DNA from 4 places in the Lysinibacillus sp. NPDC058147 genome. Region 1 is predicted to be linked to each of the others. Evidence: predicted binding sites of a transcription regulator. Region 1 holds the regulator's gene; each other region holds the start of a gene.

Region 1 (6,155 bases):
TAATTGCTGATTGGTCAATAAATGAACTCTCCATTAGTATATTTTCGCAAGGACAGGTTGAATTTTTACGTTATCAATCGATTGAAACTAATTTATCGCAATGGCAGGGCAAACAAGAAGATGAATTTAGCTATCGATTTGAATATAGTGACAAAGCCGATGATTATCATATGGTGGTAATGGACCAAGTTTTAGAAATTGATCGGATGATGAATTTCTTTAAGTTTTCTTTACATAAAGGTGAAAAGTCAGTAGATGAAATCATCATTCTGGGTGATAACCCACAGTTAACACCCATTGGTAATTTATTAGCCTCTAATTTAGCGACACCTTTGACAATTGTTGATGGCGCAAAAATAGCGAAGTTTTTTCCGGCTTTTAAAAAGGAATTTTCAACGCTACTTGGCTTAGCTTTAAAGGAGGTTAAATGATGGTACCAGATATTAACCTTTTACCACAGCTAGAAAAAAGAGCAGATGCTCCAAAGCTCATCTATAGTTTGCTAATCCTAGTAGTTGGTATTGTCGTTACATATTTTGTATTTTTATTTTTTACGGCGAAAAGTGATCTCTCAATGCTACTTACTGAAGAAGAGTCTTTAACGACACAGGTTGACCAATTACAGCAAGAGCTGGATGCAAAACAAAGTGTCAATCAAGGGTCATTGGAGGAGTCGATGCATTTTGTGCAGAATGTTTCATATCCAGTTACACCATTAATGGAAGAAGCGCAAAAATTATTACCAGCCTATTCGTATCTACGTAGCTATGAATTTGGGCCAGATATAATTAACATTACGGTTGACTTTGAATCAATGCCTGACATTTCAAAATATGTAGAAAAGCTTTTAGCTAGTCATTACTTTACAGATACACAAATCAACTCGATTTCTAACTTTTATGTGCAAGTTGGTGAACAAAAGGAGCTAACACCGAAGCAAAAGTTTAAAGAAATTCCTCGTTACTCGGTGTCAATTACAGCGACCATTAATCAAATGTACTTGGCAGGAGGTAGCGCTCGTGAATAAGTTAACAAGTAGTAAAAAATCATCTATTATGCTATTAATAGCTTTAATAGCTGCTATTTTATTTGCTTTATATTACTATTTACTTTTACCTAAAATGAATGAAGTCGAATCGAAAGAAAGCAATGTGAAACAACTTCAACAACAAATTACTAGTTTAAAAGGGCAGCTAGCCAAGGTAGATAAAAAGCAAGGAGTACCAACCTCAAATCTTTTAGCGATGAGACAGAAACTACCGGAAACAAGAGCGGTTGAAAAGATTGTTTTAGATTTGGCTGAGATGGAAGAAGTAACAGGGACACGTATTGAATCAATGGAATTTAACAATGATGATACATCTGTAGCACAATCAGATGTATCTGATCCGAACATGCTTGAAAAAGCTGATGCAGAAGTAAATGGAAAGCAAGAGAATGAGGAGAAGAAACCTCCCATTTCTTCTATTGCGAAGGAATCTCTCCCTGATAATTTAAAATTAATTACCTTTAACTTGGATGTCGCTGCTTTAGATAATAAGTCTCTAGAAAGCTTTTTAAAAGAAATTGAACAATTAGAGCGCGTGATGAAAACTGATGCCATTAATTTAACTAAACCAGGTGAACAGGATCAGTTAGAGAAGGACGCCGATTTAACTTTAAAAGCTACCATACAAATAACGACGTTCTATTATGAAGGACAACAATAATCTAAATGGCGCGCATACTTCAAATGTATGGGCGTCTATTAGTATAGGAGGACATAAAAATGGAAATCGCTTATACAATTACAGTTTTAATAGTTGGTCTCGTTCTTGGCTCTTTTTATAATGTAGTTGGCCTACGTGTACCACTGAAAGAATCCATTGTTCATCCGCCCTCGCATTGCACTTCTTGTAAGCGACAGTTGAGGGCGCTTGATTTGGTGCCTGTTTTGTCTTATGTATTTTTAGGTGGAAAATGCCGTAGCTGTGGACAAAAAATTTCTTGGATTTATCCACTGATGGAACTTATAACAGGTGTATTATTTGCCTTTGCCTATTGGAAATTAGGCTTTAGTGCAGAATTTTTCGTAGCGCTATTATTAATTTCATTATTAGTCATTATTGTTGTATCGGATTTTGCGTATATGCTTATTCCCGATAAGGTGCTATTATTCTTTTTACCATTGCTAGTTTTTGGACGCGTGATATCTCCCTTGTCTCCGTGGTGGGATAGTATAGTAGGTGCTGTCGCAGGCTTTGGCATATTATATTGTATAGCTGTTCTATCAAGAGGTGGAATGGGTGGTGGCGATATTAAATTATTCTTTTTACTTGGTCTCGTACTCGGCACAATACATGCCATTTTGACGCTATTTTTAGCTGCTGTGATTGGTATGATTGTTGGGATCGTTGTGTTAAAGGTACGCGAGCAGGGAAGAAAAACGCCTATACCATTCGGACCATTTATTGCTTTAGCAGCTATTATTATCTATTTCTATGGGGATGCGTTGATGGATTGGTATTTCGGGTTTTGGTAATTAATCATTTAAGGAGTCCTTTAATGATTAATAGTTTTCTGGCTTTTACAGGCAGTTAATGCAAGATAAAGATCATGGAGGGGATAAGATGAAACCAATTATCGGTATAACGGCTTTTGCAGAGGATGATTTGTCCTCAAGACTAAATGCTGCTTATAGCAAAAGTATAATTGAAGCAGGGGGTGTTCCACTTATAATTCCACTTGGAGTTGAAGAAGATGTAGCACAAATTTTATCGTTGACGGACGGATTATTACTATCGGGTGGCTACGATGTACATCCGTTCCTCTTTGACGCAGAACCTACACCCAAATTAGGGAAGGTTCATCCTGAACGAGATTCAGTGGAGCTTGCTTTAATTAACGCGGCCTATATTCGGAAAATGCCGATTCTTGGAATTTGTCGTGGGCTTCAAATACTAAATGTTGCGTTTGGAGGCACAGTGTATCAGGATATTGAGAGCGAGTACCATAGTAAAAAATTAATAAAGCATGTGCAACAAGCGGCAAGAGGAGTTACTACACATCATGTTAATCTAACACCTGATACATTATTAAAAACAATTATTGAGGAAGAAAAAATTGCTGTGAATTCATTTCATCATCAGGCAATAAACGTAGTAGCAGAAAAGTTGAAAGTGATAGCAAAATCAAACGATGGTATCATTGAAGCTGTAGTGCATGATGATTTACCATTTTGTCTAGCAGTACAATGGCATCCTGAAGAGCTAGCCATCGCAGGAGATGAAGTGTCAAAGAAACTATTTGCTGCATTTATAAATGCAAGTTTGAAATTTAAGGTAGAGACATAAAATTTTATAAGCTTAGATTTTTTTAACCGAGGGCAAGTGCTAAATGTTAAGAATCCATTATAAAGTGGGTTCTTTTTTAGTGAATAAAATGGAACTTAAAAGATAAGAAAAAAGAGGGATATGCTCCTTTGTGAACATAATATCCTCTTTTTATATTTTAATATTAAGATACTTTTAATGTACACGACGATAAAGACCTACAACTTGCCCCAAAATAGAAACTTGGTCTACGATAATTGGCTCCATTGTTGAGTTTTCAGGCTGTAAACGGAAATGATTTTTTTCCTTGAAGAAACGCTTTACCGTTGCTTCATCTTCTTCAGTCATTGCTACGACAATATCACCATTATCAGCAGTTGCTTTTTGTTTAACAATAACTAAATCTCCGTCTAAAATACCAGCTTCAATCATTGACTCACCCATAATTTCTAGCATAAATAATTGATCTTCACTAGTACCATAAGTATCTGGTAGTGGGAAATATTCATCGATATTTTCAATAGCAGTTATCGGAGAACCTGCAGTAACCTTTCCGACAAGTGGGACATGTATAACATGTTGCTTTTGAATAGAATCCTCTGGCTCTAGAATTTCAATGGCACGTGGTTTAGTTGGATCGCGTCGAATTAAGCCTTTTTGCTCTAAACGAGATAAATGTCCATGAACTGTTGAGCTTGAAGCAAGTCCAACTGCTTCACCAATCTCACGTACAGATGGTGGATACCCCTTTGCGCGCACTTCTTCTTTAATGAATTCTAATATGGCCTCTTGTCTTTTCGAAACTTTTTTCATGATTGCTCACCTCTTTTTTTCTAATGATTCTACTTATTAGTAGTATAACAGAATGCGAACACTTAAGCAAACATAGGTTCGAAAAGTGTTTGACAAAAACATTTGTTCGCACTATGATAAGAACATATATTCCGAACAAACATTCTAAAAAGGGGTTTTAAACATGAACTGGTTAAAGAAAAATCCACATATTACAATTTTATTGGGAGCTTGTTTACTTTTTGCAGCATACCTTTTTATAACAGATCCAGGCGATGTAACATACACAGAAATTGAAATCGCACATGGTGATAGCTTATGGTCGTTAGCTGATCAATACCGTGGTAAAATGAAAACGGATGAATGGATTAAGCTAGTAAAAACAGAAAATGAATTATCGAACGTACAAATTATTGCAGGTAGATCCCTAGTTATTCCAGTAGTGGGTGGCCAACCTAATTCTATAAATTCAATTGAAATTGCGAGAAACGAAAAATGATAATTAAACAACAATCGGCTGTTGTCTATTGCCGTGTGAGTACAGAAAAAGAGACACAAAGTTCCTCATTAGAGCGTCAACAGGAGGAGTTGATGCGCTATGCTAAAGAACAGGGCTATGAAGTCAAAAATGTTTTTAAGGACAAGCATAGTGGCTATGATGTGGAACGTGAAGGTTTACTAGAAATGCTCGATTTCATAAAAGAAAAAGAAATAGAAGCATTATTCGTGCAGGATGAAACACGTTTAGGACGCGGAAATGCTCGAATGGCAGTATTGCATTTATTGCAGAAAACTGAAACTGATGTTTTTTCTATGCGAGACGAGGGACCTTTACAATTAAATGAAATGGATACGATGTTGCTAGAAATTTTAGCAATTGTTGAGGAGTACCAGCGCAGAATTCATAATGCTAAAATACGCCGTGGAATGCGTCGTGCCGTTGAAAATGGCTATCGTCCTGAAAATAATTTATCCAATCGTGGGAATCCAAACGGTCAAGAACGTAAAGATGTACCTGTAGAAGAAATTGTAAAGCTACGTAATCGAGGCTTCACCTTTGAGGAAATTGCCATGACTCTAAGAGGTCTAGGCTTTGATGTAAGCAAAGCTACTGTCCATAGGAGATATCGGGAACATCAAGAGAGAAGCGAACAAAATAAAGTGACGTTTTAATCAGTGGGAGTTTTGCCGGCCCGCTGATTTTTTATTTTAATGGATCTTGAAGTATTGTCGAAGTGACGGATAGAACCTGATCGATGAAAAGAATGAATAACAAAATCCATTTACCATGTTGCTTGGATATAGCACTGTATCCAGTGGAAAATAAAAAATAAGAGAAGTAGCGAATTCTACCTCTCTTCCTCATAAATTCTCTATATGTTAAAAAACATTTATATCATCTATAACTGTTACTATGTTTTCATATTAATTAGAGCTAATTCGTTATCCCTGGTATATTGATAATGCTACACCCAATTCATATTCACTAAATTGGAGATACAATAATACAGCGGTCTTTTTCATATGAATCTCTCCTCTGAAAGTATCCTATGCCCATTCTTCTTCTAAGACAGAATAGTAGTATTCATCCCACCACTCATCTCCATGGGGTATACATTTTTTGAAATAACCCTCGCGTCTCATGCCGATTTTCTCCATCACTCGATAGGATGGGATATTTTCTGGTTGGCATGTTGCAATAATTCTATGAAGTTTCATTTCTTTAAATCCGTAGTCCAGTACAGCCCTAGCTGCTTCAGAGGCATATCCATTATTGAAATAGTTCGGATTTAACACCCAACCAATCTCATACGTATGGTCACCAAAATATTGGTGGAAAACAATATGACCAATAACAATATTTTCACTTTGTAAAATAATAGGGAAGTATTTTGCTTTTTCATCGCTATTTTCTGAAACAAACTTTTTTGCTTGCTCCTCATTAAAAACGTCCTCTGGAAGATACTTCATCACATTTGGATTTGAAGTATATTCATAGATAGCTTGCCAATCTTGAACCTCGAATTTTCTTATTAATAGTCTGTTCGTTTT
Region 2 (6,155 bases), on a different contig from region 1:
GAACAATTAGGTGGTCAAGTTGTTGGCTGTGCATTCCTGATCGAGTTAACAGAGCTAAACGGACGTGCAAAACTTGGCGACATTAACATAAAAACACTTATTCAATATTAATAAATAATGGATTCTTGCTAAATGAATTGGTTGATTGGAGTTCATTGGTATAATAGTTCTTCAACAGAATGAAAAGCGTCACATTTTTGTGGCGTTTTTTATTTGCTATTAAAGATAATAATACATATTTTATGAGAACACTCGCTGGCACACTTGCTTTTGAAGTGAGCAGGTACTTCGAATGGGGCATTAACTTATTATCTTTTCATAAACATACTAAATGAATTTGATCAAGAGTACTCGTTCTTTCAAGGGCATAGTTTGGGCAGACCTTCTAACATCATTACAAAATTAATAATAAAAATAATCCAAGAGTTATGGTAGGTGGGAAAGCAATTATCTTGTCAAAAGGGGAATTATGCTAGGAATGACTTCTCATCATATAATCGAACAGAATAGATTTATAACATCGCAGCGATTGTATATTTGCAATTACTGTCGCGGTTTTTTACATATCTTCACTATAAATTCAAATAACATAGCAAAAGATGTATGCTATGTGAATAAGTTGATTGGAGCGGAGGCTAGGCGACTCCTCGGGGATCAGCGTCACAGATGAGACCCTGGAGCGAGCAACGCGAGTGAAGCGGCTCAGCGGGCGCCCCCAGGAAAGCGCCTAGCCGGAACGGAAATTAACCCTTCGTTTTGCCGAAGAGCTAAACTTAATTGACACCTAAATTAATTAACATAATCAACATGCAGAATCCATTCTGATTAATCAATATCAAAATGGATTCTTTATTTAAGCCTGTTTATTTATTCATAAGATTGAATTATTTTTTGCATAGTTTTCAATGTTTCATAAAAATCATTGTATTTCTCTAAGCCGATATCATTGATAATTCTTTCTTGGATATCTTGCCAAATTGGAGCAGCCTCGTTTAATTTTTCGACCCCTTTATCAGTTAGTGTAATGACCTTTGCTCGAGCATCTTGTGGATCTCTCGTTAAATCTACATAGCCATTTTGCTTTAACAAGTTAATATTGCGTGTAATGGTTGTTTGATCGAGCAGCAAAATTTCTCCTAGTCGACTAATGGAAACTGATTGTTGATGATCGATATTTGCTAGCATTGAGTATTGTGTAACTTTTAAGCCAGTAGGCTGTAATAATTTATCATACAATTGTGTCACGACTCGTGTTTTTTTTCGAAGGTTTGCACATACACATATTTGTGTGTAATCTATATTCTTCATTGCTCCGTACTCCTTTTCGAGTGGATTCAATATTATAGTAGCCCTATTGATGTATTTTGTTAAGATGGAAAATGTTTCTTGACAGTAATAAATGAGATTACTAAGATTATATATGTATATACATGCTTTTTGAAGGTAAGGTATTTACCCCATTAATATATGCATATACATATATTGGGCTGTAATCTTTTTCATTTAGGAGTATTTTAAAAAAATCTTTCAAGAAATGAAGGTGTCAATATGAAGCGTATACATTATAGCTGGTTTATTTTAATCGTAACCTTTTTCTCAATTATTGTTGCAGGGATTACAATGTCATCATCAGGGGTATTTATAGACTCCTTTGAAAAAGAATTTAATTGGGATAGATCTTTAATTGCCTTAGCTTTTGCAGTGAGTCTATTTTTATATGGTTTTTCAGGCCCGTTTATGGCGGCATTACTAGAAATAGTTGGATTAAAGAAAATGATGCTAGGTGCGATGGCTACATTATTCATAGGCATGATGCTTACGCTTTTCATGACACAGTCCTGGCAATTAATTATTATATGGGGCTGTATTATTGGCTTAGGAGCGAGCCTCTTTTTAACTGTGTTAAGTCCTTATGTAGCCAATAATTGGTTTGTGAAAAGCAGAGGGTTGGCGGTAGGGATATTAACGGCGAGTACTGCAACAGGGCAGTTAATTCTCCTTCCTATATTAGCAATTATTATTGAGCATTATTCTTGGCGATGGGCGATTGGATTAATTCTCATTTTAAGTATTATCATGTTCATCACTATTTCTATATTTATTAAAAATAAACCACAGGATATTGGAATTCTTCCTTATGGGATGGAAGAAAATCTAGAAATGCAACAAGAGAATCATAAGAAAAATCCGATTAGTATTGCTTTTAATGGTTTATTTGAGGCTATAAAGAAGAAAGAATTTTGGTTATTAGCAGGAAGCTTTTTTATTTGTGGACTTTCAACTAGTGGGTTAGTTGGTACTCATTTCGTTTCTTACTGTATTAGCTTTGGTGTTCCTTTAGTAACCGCTGCATCCTTTCTTGCTTTTATGGGAGTGTTTAATCTCGTTGGCACCACTTTATCAGGATGGTTGTCCGACCGTTTTGATAATCGATGGTTATTGTTTTGGTATTATCTTTTAAGAGGAACATCTCTACTTTTGCTCCCGTATGCATTAATGCAAGGGTCGCTCACTTTATTGACAATCTTTACAATATTTTATGGATTAGATTGGATTGCTACAGTACCTCCAACGATTAGTATTTCTAGACAAATTTTTGGTACAAATAAAAGTAGCATTATTTATGGTTGGATTTTCGCATCACATCAAGCAGGAGCTGCAGTTGCTGCTTATGGTGGCGGCCTTATCTATAAGTTTTTTAATTCCTATACTTGGGCCTTTTTCCTTGCTGGGATGTTCTGTGCATTGGCAAGTTTATTTGTCATCATCGTAAAAAAACAAACACCTAATCAAGCCAATACTTGATAACTAGGTTAACGCTTTCCTGTGGATACGACTTGTCCAGTTTGTATTGGAATTCACCGCTAAAAGTGTGAGTTGCGCCGCTAACCATAGGAGGAACGCCGCTAAAACATAAAATTGCGCCGCTAACCTAGCAAAGAACGCCGCAAAAAGCCGAAATTCCGCCGTTCCGCTAACGGAAATCCCCCCCTTTTTTTATGCTGAAAAGCCATACTTTATTTAACAAGACACCTTAATTTCATTGAAGCACAATATGAAGTTGAAGCCAATATCAAATCGGTTTCAACTTTTTTGTTTAAAAAAATTTTGACATCGATCAAACAAAAGTTTATAATGTAAACAAATATAACAAAAGGTGATGCTATGAATGAAAGAGAACAGGCGGTCCTTGCATTAATTCGCCAGAATCCGTTTATGTCTCAGCAAGAGATGGCAGATAAGATGAATCTATCTCGACCAGTCCTTGCTAATTTAGTGTCGAGCTTAACGAAGCAGGGGAAAATTGTAGGTCGTGCTTATATTTTGCCAGAGGAAAATGAAATTATTTGTATCGGTGGAGCCAATCTTGACCGAAAATTTCATGTGAAGGGGAATGTCCAATTAGGTACTTCCAATCCTGCTAGCTCTTCATTTAGTGTAGGTGGTGTTGGCCGAAACATTGCTGAAAATTTAGGTAGATTAAATCATCAGGTAACATTGCTGACTACTGCCGGTAAAGATGCTGATTGGCAAGTGATCCAAGAAGCTTCAGAGCCATTTATGAATTTACGTTATGTGGAGCAGTTAGCTGACGCTTCGACTGGTTCCTATACTGCGATTATGGATGAGCAGGGCGAGCTAGCGCTAGCAGTAGCAAATATGGAAGTATATGATCTTTTATTGCCAAGTTTGCTAAAAAAACATGAGGCAATGCTGATGAATGCGGGCTGCTTTATTATGGACTTAAACTGTCCAAAAGAAACAGTTGCTTACATACAGCAGGTTGCGATTGCCCGTGACATTCCATTTGTCATCGTACCGGTATCTTCGCCAAAAATGAATCGATTACCGGATACGTTACAAGGGGTTACATGGTTTATTTGTAACACAGATGAAGCTGAGACGATTGTAGGTCATAAAATCGAAAACTCAGCGCACTACGAAAAGGCTTTACAGCAACTTCTAACAATAGGTGCTGAACATGTAATTATTACAGCGGGTAGCAAGGGTGTATATGCAGCTTCTACTACAACGAAGCCAAGTCATTTTGCAGCTAAAACTATAGAAAAAATTGAAGATGTAACAGGTGCAGGAGACGCCTTTGTCAGTGCTGTAATACACAGCTGGCTTACTGGGCAATCCTTTGCAACATGTATTGATGCAGGCTTAACGAATGCCAAAAATACGCTTGCATCCCCATATACAGTAAGACCTGAGCTATCAGTTGATTTGTTAAACAATGAAATGGAGGAATAACAACATGAAAGAATTCATCGTATTATCAGAAGAAGTAAAAGCAGGACAAGCAAAAGGCTTACCAATCGTAGCATTAGAATCAACAATTATTTCTCACGGAATGCCATATCCACAAAATGTACAAACAGCACGTGAAGTAGAACAAATTGTTCGTGATAATGGTGGAGTACCAGCAACAATTGCATTAATCGATGGTAAAATTAAAATTGGTTTATCAGATGAAGAACTTGAAATGTTCGGTAATGCACAAGGCGTAGCAAAAGCATCTCGTCGCGACTTAGGCTATCTTTTAGCATCAAAAAAATTAGGAGCTACAACTGTAGCTGCAACAATGATTTGTGCGGAGCTAGCTGGTATTGAAATTTTTGTAACTGGTGGTATCGGCGGGGTACACCGTGGTGCCGAAACAACAATGGATATTTCAGCAGATTTAGAAGAATTAGCACAAACAAATGTTGCTGTAATTTGTGCGGGCGCTAAGTCTATTTTAGATATTGGTTTAACTTTAGAATATCTTGAAACAAAAGGTGTGCCAGTCGTTGGATACGGTACAGATGAACTACCAGCATTCTATACACGTCAAAGTGGATTTGATGTAAACTTCAAGATTGATACACCAGAGGAAGTGGCTGAAATGCTACGTGCAAAATGGCAATTAGGCTTAAAAGGCGGAGCTGTCATTGCTAACCCAATTCCAGAGTCTGACGCGCTTGAGCATTCATTCATTACAGGAATCATTGAAAAAGCTCTAGTAGAAGCAGAAGAAAACGGTATTCAAGGTAAAAACGTGACACCGTTCTTACTTGGAAAAGTTAAAGAATTAACAGAAGGTAAAAGCCTTGAAGCCAATATTGCATTAGTAAAAAATAATGCAGTAGTTGGTACAAAAATTGCTGTAGCGTATAATAAATAAGCTAACAATTATGATACGAGAAGAGAGACCCTATGCGATTATTGCATTCGCATAGGGTCTTTTTGTTCATTTCTGAGAATGTTTTTTCCATTTTTCACATTGTTCACGAGAATAACTAAACAAAATGACACAGTTACTTTACAATAGCCCATAATATTTTATACAATTAAGTTTATATCTAATCTGAAAAATTTGACGAGCAAGGTGGACATGTTATGGCGAAAGAGCAAATTTTGACTCCCGAGGACGTTTTTGAGTTAGTCAAATCCTACATGAATGATGAAAATGTCGCATTCGTGAAAAAAGCATATGAATTAGCAAGGGATGCCCATATTGAGCAATTCCGAAGTTCAGGTGAACCGTATATTATTCACCCTGTGCAAGTAGCTGGAATTTTAGCTGAATTACAAATGGATCCTGAAACAGTTGCAGCTGGTTTTTTACATGATGTTGTCGAGGATACGGATTTTACGCGCGACGATTTGGTTCGTGAATTCGGCGAAGAGGTTGCTATGCTTGTAGACGGTGTAACAAAGCTGGGGAAAATTAAATATTTATCTAAAGAAGCGCAACAAGCAGAAAATCATCGAAAAATGTTTGTAGCTATGGCGCAGGATATTCGTGTCATTTTGATTAAACTGGCAGACCGTCTACATAATATGCGCACGTTAAAGCATTTACCTGCAGAAAAACAACGCCGTATTTCTAAAGAAACGCTTGAAATTTTTGCACCACTTGCGCATCGTCTTGGGATTTCGACTGTTAAATGGGAGCTTGAGGATACAGCACTTCGTTATTTAAATCCACAGCAATATTATCGCATTGTCAGTCTTATGAAGAAAAAACGTGATGAGCGTGAAGCATATTTAGACAATGTAATGGCTGAGATGAAGTCACAGCTTACAGAGGTTGAAATTGAAGCGGATATTTATGGTCGCCCAAAACATATTTATAGTATTTATCGTAAGATGGTGTTACAAAAGAA
Region 3 (6,155 bases), on a different contig from region 1:
GAAATACTAAGCTAGATGTAATGGGCGAGAGGAGATTTAATAAGAGTATTGACATACAAATTAGTAGAACATTTAATAAATACTTCAACTATGAAAAAAGAGGACTTCGGTAATAACATTTTTTTAAACTTGGTGGAGACCAACAAAACATGTAAAGGATCTTTTCAAAACGTAATGTAAAAGCAAGTGAATTGATCCACCTAATAATTTTCCAAATAAAATGGATAGCCAATTTGATTTTGTGCAATAATTAAATGCTTACGAAGATAATATTTCGTAAGCACTCTTAATATAAGTGGCATGAATAGATGTATCGTTTAGTCATTAAACTTTTTAAACTATCTATTTCACAATTAACCTCTAATTTTTCCTGTTAAAAGCGGAGGGCTTGCATCTTAGTAAAGAGAACGGGCAGTAGACTTAACTCCCACTTTTTTGTTGCTGGGTAGAGCTGTAATTGCAAGCTTCGCTACCTCGTATTTCTTTCCAATAACTTAAATCCGGTCCAATATATTAAGGTAAGTAAAAACTTAAAATCTTTTGTACAAAAGGTATTGCTAGATTATAACATCAACCCTTCTTGAACAAATCTACACCCTAAGATCAATCATTATTCAATTAAATGGCCCCTTAATGAAAACGAGCGCTGATCCTTTTTACAGAATCGCACTTTAACAGGAGATTCGTTTTCAAGATAATTTTAAAAGACAATAAGATTTTACTAAATAAAGCGATGTTTACTCGATAATTGAGAGATAGAATAAACTGGGTTTAAAGTATTCCGCAATCGGGCGCGATATCCAAGTCACATGTGCAAAATAGCCGGTTATCTGAAATTTTTTAGATAACCGGCTATTTCTTGGGCGTAAGAAGCCGTCCGTTCTAGACAATAGCAATCCACAATAAAAAAGGCCACCCCAAAATACTTTGAGATGACTTTTGCATTTATATATTAGAATAGCTCTAATGCATGCCGGTTGTCGTTTTCAACGCCCATACGTAGTGCTGCTGGAACTTTTGGTAAGTCTGCATGGCTCAGCTAGACTTCGGCATATACTTTACACAGCACGAAATCACTTCAATAATAATCGTGACGAAGTTTTATTTAATTTGTTTACACAGGTGACAATGAGCCTGGTTGAGTAATTGCTCCACTTCAGTTTTAAGTGCTTGATTCGCATAACGAAGTACTTCATCTTCACCTGCTGTAGCTATACGCACATCACTAAAATAAGCATCGATACGGTGCCATCCAACAACACGTATTTTTCGTTTCGCTAACTGTCGCTTCAGATTGAAATAATCCTGTCGTACACTTTTCATTAAATTTTCCACGAAAGGTAAGTAGATCGCTTTCATTTTCAACTGCTCCAATGTTTTATAATCACATTGTAAAGACTGAATCGCTAAATCTAAAATAAGATACTGGTGTAAGAGCTGTCGTTGTTCACCGTTAATCATAACTTTCATCATCTAATCGTGCTGCGTGTATTGTGTGAAATAGAATGCATTTTACAGCGGTTAGAGTCTCCAGTACGAGTTGTTGTAATTCAATATCTAATGCAATGATTGCACCAGTCCATTGTACGTACTTAGCCTCTTGCCACGTAGTAATTGTTACTATTTTATGCTGCTTAAAGGCTTGATTAATTGTTTGTTGCAAGTCCTCTAGCTCCCATTCAGATAAAGTTCGTGGAGCTTCAGCATACGCTTCCCTTTTCCACTGTTTTATTTTTTGTATATGTTCAGGAAGCATCATTGCCGTCCATTTGATTGTTCCTCTATCTTTTATCATAAAACCACTCCTCTTATGCTAAATGACCGCCAACTAATTTATTACGTTTTAAGGCTGTGCCAGCATCAGTAAATGACACCGCTCGTAACAATGCCGTAGCACCGAACTTTCGCCTAATAGAGTCCATTGTGTGCCCTAAGATTTGGCGTTGTTCTTTTTTGACATCAAACAGATCGAGTTGAATGCTGTGTTCCGGCTCAAGATTAGATATACGTACTGAGAGCTGCCTTGCTGGATCACCAGCAAAATGCTCATCGAGTAATTCAAGACAAACATTATACATAACAAGGGTTTCACTAGTTGGTACTTTTATCGTTTTTGATCTTTGGAAACCTTTTGTCATAGCACTACGGCTATAAGACAAACCTAGTGTAATTGTCCGACCGACATAGCCTGCTTCGCGCGTTCGTCGCATAGCGTCCTCACACATTTCAAGTAACGCCACGGATATTTCTTTTCTTGTATGGTAGTCGCGCATTAACATCTGGCCTTTCCCAAAGCTTAGAGCTGAGTTTTTAACTAGAGGCTCTCCAAGTGTGGAAAGGTCAATCCCATGCGCATGGTGGTAAAGTTGATTACCCATGATGCCAAATTTTTTCTCCAATTCATTTAAATTAGCATTTGCTAATCCACCGACTGTTAATATTCCCATTGCATTTAATTTGGATTCCATCTGTTTTCCAATACCCCACATCTCAGATAAAGGACGCACAGGCCAAAGTTTCTTCGGCACATCTTCATAGGTCCACTTTGCAAAACCTGACTTTTTAGCTTCAAGGTCTAAAGCAAGTTTTGCCATCAACATGTTAGGACCCATCCCAATAGCACTCGGGATACGAAACTGATCATATATCGCTTTTTGAATTTCCTTTGCTGTATCTTCAGGAGGTCCCCAAAGCTTTGCTGTTTCAGTTAAGTCCACCCAATTTTCATCGACACTATAAATATGTATGCACTCTGGCGGCACATACTTTGAAATAAGACGAATAATAGCCATAGACATATCGATGAAGAAACTCATCTTCGGTTCAAATAGTTTTATGTCTGGATGCTTTGGTATTTCAAAACGACGATTTCCCGTTTTTATCTTGAATCGCTCCTTCATAGGTGGCGATGCAGCTAAGACAACGCTACCAGGTTGAGTGAAATTAGCGACGATGGCGATTGGAGTTGTCATGACATCTAAACCTTCAAGCATTGCCATACAACTAGCGTAAAAGCTTTTCATATCTATACATATAATGGAACGTTCAGGTAGATTTTCATGCATTAAACGATCCCTCACTCTTTATAGACAACTGAACAATAGACAAGAACATTATCGAAAATAAAAGTGCGCTATTGACTATCTTAATTATTTTGATACACGTGATGACTCCAGATTTTGTACTGCACATCATATTTACTAACTGATTGTGTTGCATCCCTTTTATTAACTGATCTTTCATTATTTTTAATCTCCCCACGCAAAACAGAACGTTTGTTTGTATATATTATACGCACAAACGTTCTGTTTTAGAAGTGGTAATTTTTAGATCAGTCTTTTTAACTCTGAAGCTGATTTAAAGCCCTGTAATTACCCAATATCGTGGAAGTTTCTCAATGGATTCCTACAGCTCTAATTCTTTCTAACACAAATGGTAATGTAAATTTCTCGGGACTTAAGAAAGCGTCAACCAATAGCTCCTGTCACATCATTTCATAACTCATAGATTTCGAACCATAGAAAAGAGCTACGATTATTATCACACTTAACCGAATGCATAATACGACATTAGAACAAACTTAGACTTAATAACGATTTCATTACTTGTTCAGATGCTTTTGCACACTTTCTAAAAACTTGATTCGACTATAAACAGGACCTCCTTCCATAAGCGGATCAACCACATTGACATATACGTGATCGTGTTTAAAGGCATTAATATTTTGGATAATTGGATTCTTCTTCAAGTCTTCGAATGCATTTTCCGCATCTTTGTTATCATTCGAAGAGAATTGCACAAACAAATAGTCTGGATTCATTTCTGCCAATTGCTCGGCAGAGACTGCATCTTGCAATTTAGCCATGCCTATCTGATCTGGCATTTCTAAACCAATGTCATTGTATAAAAAGGGGTTAAAATCTACATTTTTCGCAAAAATGTAAGTTTGCCCTCCGCGAATACGAACAGCGGCTACTTTTTTGCCTTGAAGCTTTTCTTTTAATGATGCTTTTACTGCTTGTGTATCTGTTTTATATTGGGATAGAATTTTTTCTGCCTCACCTTGCTTTCCAGTCAATTCAGCCATTAATTTCAAATTGTCTTCCCAGTTTGTAGAAACGTGCGATACCAAAATAGTGGGAGCGATTTTTTGTAATTTTTCCACTACGCCTTTTTGGAACTTGGTTGAACCTAAAATAACGTCTGGCTCCAATTGCAATATCTTCTCAAAGTTAGGTTGTCTTTTTTCACCAATTGATTCCGCCTTGCCCGTTACCGAAGCAAACATTTCTGGAAACTTTCCGCCCACCGATATTGCCCCTACTGGATGAACGTCAAGCATTACCGCATCTTCCATCGCTTCCATAGCACCAGTAATCACAATTTTTTCTGCTTTTTGTGGAACGGTATACTTTTCACCGAGATACTCAATCGTTCTTGTTTCGCTTGTTCCTGTATTGTCCACCTGAGATTGCGCTGAATCTCCGTTGCTGCTGGAGGTTGAGTTTGATTTGTTCTGTTTGTCTCCTCCTCCACATGCAGCCAAAACAATCATGAATAACGCTATCAAACCAACTAATATAAACTTTTTATTCATTCTTCACCTGAACCCCTCTCAAAACAGTATCCCTATTATAATGATCAATAATATTAATCCCTAAATGCTCACGCAAGGTGACACCCGTATATTCACTTCTGAACAAACCTCTTTCAACCAATTGCGGCATCAGCTTTTCAAAAAACATTTTCAAAGATTTTTCTGAACCACCCGGAATAGCTATAAATCCGTCAATAGCTCCAGCCTCAAATCGCTCAATTATATCGTTCAATACGTCTTCAACCGTTCCAACAGAAACCCAGTGAGCAGACCCGACAACCTCTGGTCTTGTTAATATCTCTTCCACTGTAGGCTGATGATTTATAATATACCGGCGCAACAGCTCAGCATGTGTTCGACTGCGAACTGGCTTATTCGGATCAGGTAGCATATCCGAAGTTACTTGATGATCCAAAGCAAAGCTACTCAAATCAAGACCCAGTACTGATTTAAGCGATGCATGTCTGCGCTCAACAGTCAAATGTGCATGTGCGGCCTTATGTAATTCATGAGCTTCCTCGCGAGTTTCGGCCAAGAAAAAATATAAACCTGGCAAAACTTTTATGGCGTCCGGATCGCGCCCATGCTCGATAGCTCTTCTTCTCAGATCATTTCGCAATTCCACTCCCGATTCAAGGTCTGGCATTGCTGCAAAAATAGCATCTGCTATTGAAGAGGCAAAATTTCGTCCTGTATCCGACGCACCTGCTTGAAATAAAGGAATCGGTCCTGACTTATGGGCAGGCAAAGTAAGCGGTCCCTTAACACTAAAAAACTCCCCTGAATGATTAATTGGAGAAATCTTATCCATATCAGAAAACATACCTGACTCACGGTCAATAACGATGGCTTCATTCGGAAAGCTTCCCCAGAGTTTGCGTACGACCTCAGTAAATTCAATTGCTTTCGCATATCTTTCTTGTGATGAAGGCATAGGTGACTCACCGAAATTTTCGGCACCTTCAATAGAAGTGACAATATTCCAGCCAGCACGTCCGTTACTTAGCCAATGCAAAGACTGAAGCTGTCTAGCAACAACATACGGTGGATTAAAAGTCGTAGAAATAGTCGTAACTAACCCGATCCGCTCTGTTTCACGAGCAATCGCTGCAAATATCATAGTAGGGTCAGGACTGCCGAAATTAGCGGAATCGCCAAGCATCTGTGGACTAACAAAAAGATAATCCGCCCTGAAAAGAAAATCGAGCTTTGACCTCTCCGCCATCTTTGCCAAATCAATGTAAGGGTCAATTGAACCCATTTTTTCCACACCGCTGTCCGGGCGTCGCCAGTCGCCTCCTTTCAACCAAGCAGATAAGACTAATCCAATACATAATTGTCTATTTACAGTCAACATTACCAATCCTTCCTATAGAAAAATAGTTTTGCGCCCATGAAATACTCTGATCAGATGTTACCTCTAGAAGGCTATTAATCAATAATGATTATCATTATCGATTAAAGTGTAGCAAGGTCTGCAACAAATGCAAATACACAAATCACAAATACTATATGCATTATTATCTAATCTAGGTTTTCTGAATGATGATTTAGCCGA
Region 4 (6,155 bases), on a different contig from region 1:
ACACTTGTTTCTTTAGTATTTAAAGTATTGATTAATTCATCAATTTTAATGGATTCGGTTGTACCCCAAGTTTTCTCTGACGTTTTAAGAGAATTTAGTAATTTATTAGCGGGTACTTTTTCGATAGGTGTTAATACATTTAATACTTCATCGGCAGTCGCGTCATGGGCAACGATGACATCGAAATCATTTCTGAATTCATGATCTCTTGAAATCAAATCTAACGGCTCGTTAATTCCTCCTTCTGCCAATTTGTTGCCGAGCACAACTATTTGCAGATGAGAGAAATAAAGTTTTCTAGCTGTTACTGTTGTCATTTTTCTAATTGCCTCAAAGACCGTTGCCCCTGTTGAATGATAGGTAATAACAGGTGATCGTCCTGAAGAAGGCTGTTTTGAGGAAATTTCACCAGTATCCACAACTTGAACAGTTATTTCGAATTCATTATCTACTTTATCTATTCCTAATGCTGCCACAATTGCTAATTCATTGAGTTCACGCTTACTCCAACAACCACTTAAAAGCAACGTAAGAATCATTAGTAAACAAATTGCCTTAACTTTTGACATGGTTCATTCCTCGTTTACACTTTCGTTTGATTCCTTTTTTTCGTATTAAAATATTTATGACCCCTAACAGTATTTTTTTGACTAATTAAGCGTGGTCGAGTCAATAAAGCTCTACGAGGGAACAACACTAGTGCGTCTTTTTGATCTTGTAGGATTAATGGCCCGAACGGACTTAAATATGGAACACCGAAAGTTCGTATGCTGCACATGTGTAGGATGATGATCATAAGCCCTAACATTACACCAAACAATCCAACAATTGCTGCTAAAATCATTAATGGGAAACGAAGTGCACGAACGGTATTAGATAAGCCATAAGCGGGGAATAAAAAGCTACAAATGGCTGTTAATGCTACAATAATAACCATTACGGCTGATACAATTCCAGCTTCTACGGCAGCTTGACCGATCACTAATGTTCCAACAATGGATACGGCTGGTCCAATGGTTCTAGGCATTCGAAGACCCGCTTCTCGTAATACCTCGAATGCAACCTCCATAATGAGTGCCTCTACAACGGCGGGGAAGGGGACTCCTTCTCGTTGAGAAGCAATACTTATCAGCATAGGAGTTGGTAGCATTTCTTGATGGAAGGTGGTGATAGCTACATAAAGCGACGGTGCCACCAAAGCTAAGCTAATTCCGAAAAACCTCAATAAGCGTACAAGAGAACTAATCATCCAGTGCTGATAATAATCCTCAGCAGATTGTAAAAAGGATGTAAATAGAGCTGGTACAACTAGGGCAAACGGTGAACCGTCCACTAGAATTGCAATTTTTCCGTCTAATATTTCGCCAGCAATAACATCAGGTCGTTCAGAATTATAAATTGTAGGGAATATCGAGAATTTAGAATCTTGAATAAAATCTTCGATATATCCGCTTTCTAAAATACCATCAATGTTGATACGATCTAATCGGGAAAGAACCTCTGCTACTATTTTGTCATTCGCAATGTCGTTCAAATACATAACAGCAACTTCCGTTTTTGTTACTTCACCGACAATACGAGACTTGATCCAGAGATTCGGACTTTTAATTTTTCTGCGGATCAGGGCAGTGTTCGTACGTAATGTTTCTGTAAAGGATTCTCTAGGACCTCTAATGACCGACTCTGTTGATGGCTCCATAACGGCTCTATCTTTTGCACCTTGAGTACTTGTAACGATACCAGTTGAAGATTCATCTAATAAAATGACCGTATTTCCATTCAAAATCGAATTGTACAGTGCTGAAAAATGAAAAATATCATTAACATCGCCGACTGTTAAACAAGAATCTTTTAAATAACGAATAATCTTTTCTACTTCTGCATCATGATTATCCTCGATATCAAACATTATTTTATCAATTACAGCATTAGAAATGCTTATTTTATCGGATAAGCCATCTACATAAATGATCGCTAACGTAAATTGTTCAGCTTTTCCAATGGTAATTTCTCGTATGACAAGGTCATTACTATTCCCAAGAGTGTTTTTGATTATCTTCAAATTTTGTGAAAGAGAACTATATAGTTGGTCATTGTTTTGGGAGGTATCAGTAATTTTAGAAATAGACATGTTCATTCCTCCTCAAGATTTACATAACTATAGAATGTACAATTTTGAGAGAAGATAAACCAAGGTTGGAATTGAATTCAATTCAAATAAAAAAACAGTGTTCCCTTCGTATAAACGAAAGGAAACACTGCTTTATTTTTTATACTCATATTTTAATTCGTCATTTGTGACATCCACATCTACATGTAAATTGTGATCATTGAAAAACCATAAATCTTTTTCATCAATATAATAGGTAACATCATCAATAACTGTCTTTACACCAATGTTGATTGGTTCTTCACGTGTCATACCAAGAGAAAAGCCTTCGTGAAAAGGGCTGGAACCTCCATATCTAGCATAAAAACGAATTGTATCTCCGGATTCTACTTCCATCTCTTGTTTGAACCATTGTAGGGCTTCATCTGTTAGTACGATATTCATTAGAATCTCCTCTTTCCGTTACAGCCATTTCACCTTTGGCTCGGTACCATTTTTAATGCGGGCAATATTTGCTCGGTGACGATAAATGATAAAGGTAAATAAACATGCTACTAAAATACCTAACGCAAAATCACCTGTAACAAAATAATAAACGATTGAATAAATAAGTGCTACTAAAGCGGCAATCATGGAAGTTAAACTTACAATCTTCGTTATTTTTAATGTTACAATAAAAGCAATAAATAGTAAGACAAATAGTGGCCATGAATAACCTAAGAGAACTCCTGCTGATGTTGCTACAGCTTTTCCTCCACGGAAACTTGCAAAAATCGGGAACATATGACCAATAACGGCTATTAGTCCAAGAAGTAGCGAGTGAATGGAGACATCAGAGAATATAGGAAGAGTTACAAGTAATACAGCTGCTGTACCTTTTAAGACATCCATAATCGTTACGACTATTCCTGCTTTTTTTCCTAAAATACGAAAGGTATTAGTCGCACCTAAATTACCACTTCCGTGTTGACGAATATCCGTTTTATAAAAAATTTTGCCTATCCATAATCCTGAAGGGATCGAGCCGATTAGATAAGCACATAAAATAATAAGTCCATTTAGCATAGCTGGACTCCTTTCATTATCACTTGGTACTAATAATATGTAACAAATATTCTACACTTTTTCTCTACAATCTACAATGTCATGAAGGATATTTCTAAGTGAATCTTGAATTCATTACAAAAGATAACTATTTTTCAAAGGTTTTTCTATGAATTTTAATGTAGCTTAGGCTTTTTGACATGATTCGTTGAGTCAGCAAGAAAGCCCTTTCTAAAAATATAGGTAGAATGGCAATTTTGTCAATCACCCATTCCTTTGGTAGAATAGAAGTCTATCTTTAATTTCTAGAGTAAGCTAGTATGAATCTTCTTTAGACAGAAGAAACCCATTTATTACTGCACCTGTATATTTTTCAGAAAATATTCAAATGCTTTTGAATGTAAGTTCGAAGCCTTCAGCGATTAGTAACGTTTTGAAAAAGAGTATGACCAGAAGTTAGTCATTTGTTGTTTTATTTATGCAACTAAAGTTTACTACCCTGCGTCAAGGGAATAGAAGAGTACTTAATACATATTAAAGCAACTATTGCAAACTTTTCTTCCAGTAAAATAGATCAAAATGATGAAGCTGTGAGGAAATTTTAAAAATTTATTGGGCCTGACACTAGATATTGTTAGGAAATGCTATTATTATTAGGAAGAGAACATAAATAGAACATGCGTTTGTTTTTTGGAGGGGAATTTTTTTGGCGAATAAACAGTCACCAAGCGTCTATAATGATGACGCCATTCAAGTATTAGAAGGATTAGAAGCGGTACGAAAACGACCCGGCATGTATATCGGTTCTACAGATGGCCGTGGACTTCATCACCTTGTATATGAAATCGTAGATAATGCGGTGGATGAAGCACTGGCTGGCTTTGGTTCTCATATCATTGTCACTATTCATAAAGATCAAAGTATCAGCGTTCGAGACTTCGGCCGTGGAATGCCAACTGGTATGCATAAAATGGGGAAACCAACTCCCGAGATTATCTTTACGGTTTTACATGCTGGTGGTAAATTCGGACAGGGCGGCTATAAAACAAGTGGTGGCTTACACGGTGTAGGTTCTTCTGTTGTGAATGCTTTATCTACTTTTTTAGAAGTAACGATTCACCGTGACGGTAAAAAGTATCGTCAACGTTTTGAAAACGGTGGCCATCCTGTGACGACATTAGAAGAAATTGGACAAACAAAACAGACAGGAACGCTTGTTCACTTCCTGCCAGATGACACGATTTTCTCTGTTACAAAATACAATTATGATACGCTTGCAGAACGTTTACGTGAGTCAGCATTTTTATTAAAAGGCTTAAAAATTGAGTTAATCGATGAACGCGAGGAAGGCAAAGGTGATGTTTTCTTTTATGAGAACGGAATTGAAGCTTTCGTTGCGTATTTGAATGAGGAGAAAGATGTACTGCATCCAGTAAAGTATGTAGAAGGGATTCAAGACGAGATCGAAGTAGAATTCGCCTTCCAATACAACGATGGCTACTCAGAAACAATCCTTTCATTTGTAAACAATGTACGTACACGAGATGGTGGTACTCATGAAACTGGTGCCAAAGCAGCATTAACACGTGTGTTCAATGAATATGCACGAAAAATTGGTCTGTTAAAAGATAAAGATAAAAATCTTGAAGGGACAGACATTCGAGAAGGCTTAGCGGCGATTGTTTCTGTTCGCATACCAGAGCATTTACTACAATTCGAGGGTCAAACGAAAGGTAAGCTTGGTACGAGTGAGGCACGCTCGGCAGTGGATAGTGTTGTCTCGGAGCAAATTTTATATGTGCTTGAAGAAAATGCTGAATTGTCTGCATCTTTAGTGCGTAAAGCTATTCGTGCGCAGCAAGTACGTGAAGCGGCTCGTAAGGCACGTGAAGATGCACGAAACGGTAAAAAGAGCAAAAAAGGTAGTACGATCCTTTCTGGGAAATTAACACCTGCACAATCTCGAAATGCGGCGAAAAATGAACTGTATTTAGTCGAAGGTGATTCTGCAGGAGGCTCTGCAAAACAAGGACGAGACCGTACGTTCCAAGCGATTTTACCATTGCGTGGTAAAGTCATAAATACGGAAAAAGCAAAGCTTCAGGATATTATGAAAAACGAGGAAATTTCAACGATTATACATGCAATTGGTGCTGGTGTCGGTACAGATTTCTCTGTCGAGGATTCATCGTATGACAAAGTCGTTATTATGACCGATGCTGATACTGACGGAGCGCATATTCAAGTGTTGCTATTAACGTTTTTCTATCGTTATATGCGACCATTGATTGAAGCTGGAAAGGTATTTATCGCATTACCACCTCTTTATAAAGTATCAAAGGGTACTGGTAAAAAAGAAGTGATTGAATATGCTTGGACTGAAAATGATTTACAAAAGGCCATTAAAAAAGTTGGTAAGGGTTACATATTGCAGCGCTATAAAGGTCTTGGTGAGATGAATGCCGACCAGTTGTGGGATACGACCATGAACCCTGAAACGCGTACTTTAATCCGTGTTACGATTGAGGATGGTGCACGTGCTGAAAGACGTGTGACAACATTAATGGGCGATAAAGTAGAGCCACGCCGTAAATGGATCGAAGCCAATGTAGACTTCGGCATGGAGGATGATTCAAATATTTTAGAAAATGAATTCATCCAACAAGAGGAGGACCAAGCATGAGTAGTACGGAAAAGTTTCAAGATTTACCTTTAGAAGAAGTAATGGGTGACCGCTTTGGTCGCTATAGTAAATATATTATTCAAGACCGCGCGTTGCCTGATGCACGTGACGGTCTTAAGCCTGTACAACGACGTATTTTATATGCGATGTTTACAGAGGGCAATACGAACGATAAACCATTCCGTAAATCAGCAAAAACTGTCGGTAATGTTATCGGTAACTATCATCCACACGGTGACAGCTCAGTATATGAAGCAATGGTGCGTATGAGTCAGGATTGGAAGGCGCGTCATATGCTCATTGAAATGCATGGGAATA

The links. The regulator LexA, encoded in region 1, represses DNA repair genes until DNA is damaged. The targets are predictions, from matches to a motif close to CGAACATATGTTCG.
Region 2: a site for LexA is predicted at 3,120-3,133, ahead of ACFVT8_RS01950 (carbohydrate kinase). Genes of this name have one in related genera too.
Region 3: a site for LexA is predicted at 3,269-3,282, ahead of ACFVT8_RS05195 (Y-family DNA polymerase). Genes of this name have one in related genera too.
Region 4: a site for LexA is predicted at 3,827-3,840, ahead of parE (DNA topoisomerase IV subunit B). Genes of this name have one in related genera too.

The regions. Positions count from the first base shown of each region.
Region 1 is NZ_JBHVUJ010000003.1:128,869-135,023, reverse strand. Features, by position in the region: gene pilM (type IV pilus biogenesis protein PilM) at 1-431, shown strand, start outside; gene ACFVT8_RS10205 (PilN domain-containing protein) at 428-1,027, shown strand; gene ACFVT8_RS10200 (hypothetical protein) at 1,020-1,709, shown strand; gene ACFVT8_RS10195 (prepilin peptidase) at 1,769-2,521, shown strand; gene ACFVT8_RS10190 (gamma-glutamyl-gamma-aminobutyrate hydrolase family protein) at 2,610-3,332, shown strand; gene lexA (transcriptional repressor LexA) at 3,507-4,124, opposite strand; gene yneA (cell division suppressor protein YneA) at 4,288-4,602, shown strand; gene ACFVT8_RS10175 (YneB family resolvase-like protein) at 4,599-5,276, shown strand; gene ACFVT8_RS10170 (GNAT family N-acetyltransferase) at 5,652-6,155, opposite strand, start outside.
Region 2 is NZ_JBHVUJ010000001.1:401,005-407,159, forward strand. Features, by position in the region: gene ACFVT8_RS01935 (adenine phosphoribosyltransferase) at 1-111, shown strand, start outside; gene ACFVT8_RS01940 (MarR family winged helix-turn-helix transcriptional regulator) at 868-1,308, opposite strand; gene ACFVT8_RS01945 (MFS transporter) at 1,549-2,805, shown strand; gene ACFVT8_RS01950 (carbohydrate kinase) at 3,166-4,257, shown strand; gene ACFVT8_RS01955 (pseudouridine-5'-phosphate glycosidase) at 4,262-5,170, shown strand; gene ACFVT8_RS01960 (RelA/SpoT family protein) at 5,386-6,155, shown strand, end outside.
Region 3 is NZ_JBHVUJ010000001.1:1,079,956-1,086,110, reverse strand. Features, by position in the region: gene ACFVT8_RS05205 (YhjD family protein) at 1,102-1,473, opposite strand; gene ACFVT8_RS05200 (YolD-like family protein) at 1,454-1,795, opposite strand; gene ACFVT8_RS05195 (Y-family DNA polymerase) at 1,809-3,065, opposite strand; gene ACFVT8_RS05190 (ABC transporter substrate-binding protein) at 3,602-4,597, opposite strand; gene ACFVT8_RS05185 (NtaA/DmoA family FMN-dependent monooxygenase) at 4,590-5,951, opposite strand.
Region 4 is NZ_JBHVUJ010000002.1:211,985-218,139, forward strand. Features, by position in the region: gene ACFVT8_RS06430 (Ger(x)C family spore germination protein) at 1-569, opposite strand, end outside; gene ACFVT8_RS06435 (spore germination protein) at 584-2,131, opposite strand; gene ACFVT8_RS06440 (HesB/YadR/YfhF family protein) at 2,264-2,554, opposite strand; gene plsY (glycerol-3-phosphate 1-O-acyltransferase PlsY) at 2,573-3,175, opposite strand; gene parE (DNA topoisomerase IV subunit B) at 3,861-5,837, shown strand; gene parC (DNA topoisomerase IV subunit A) at 5,834-6,155, shown strand, end outside.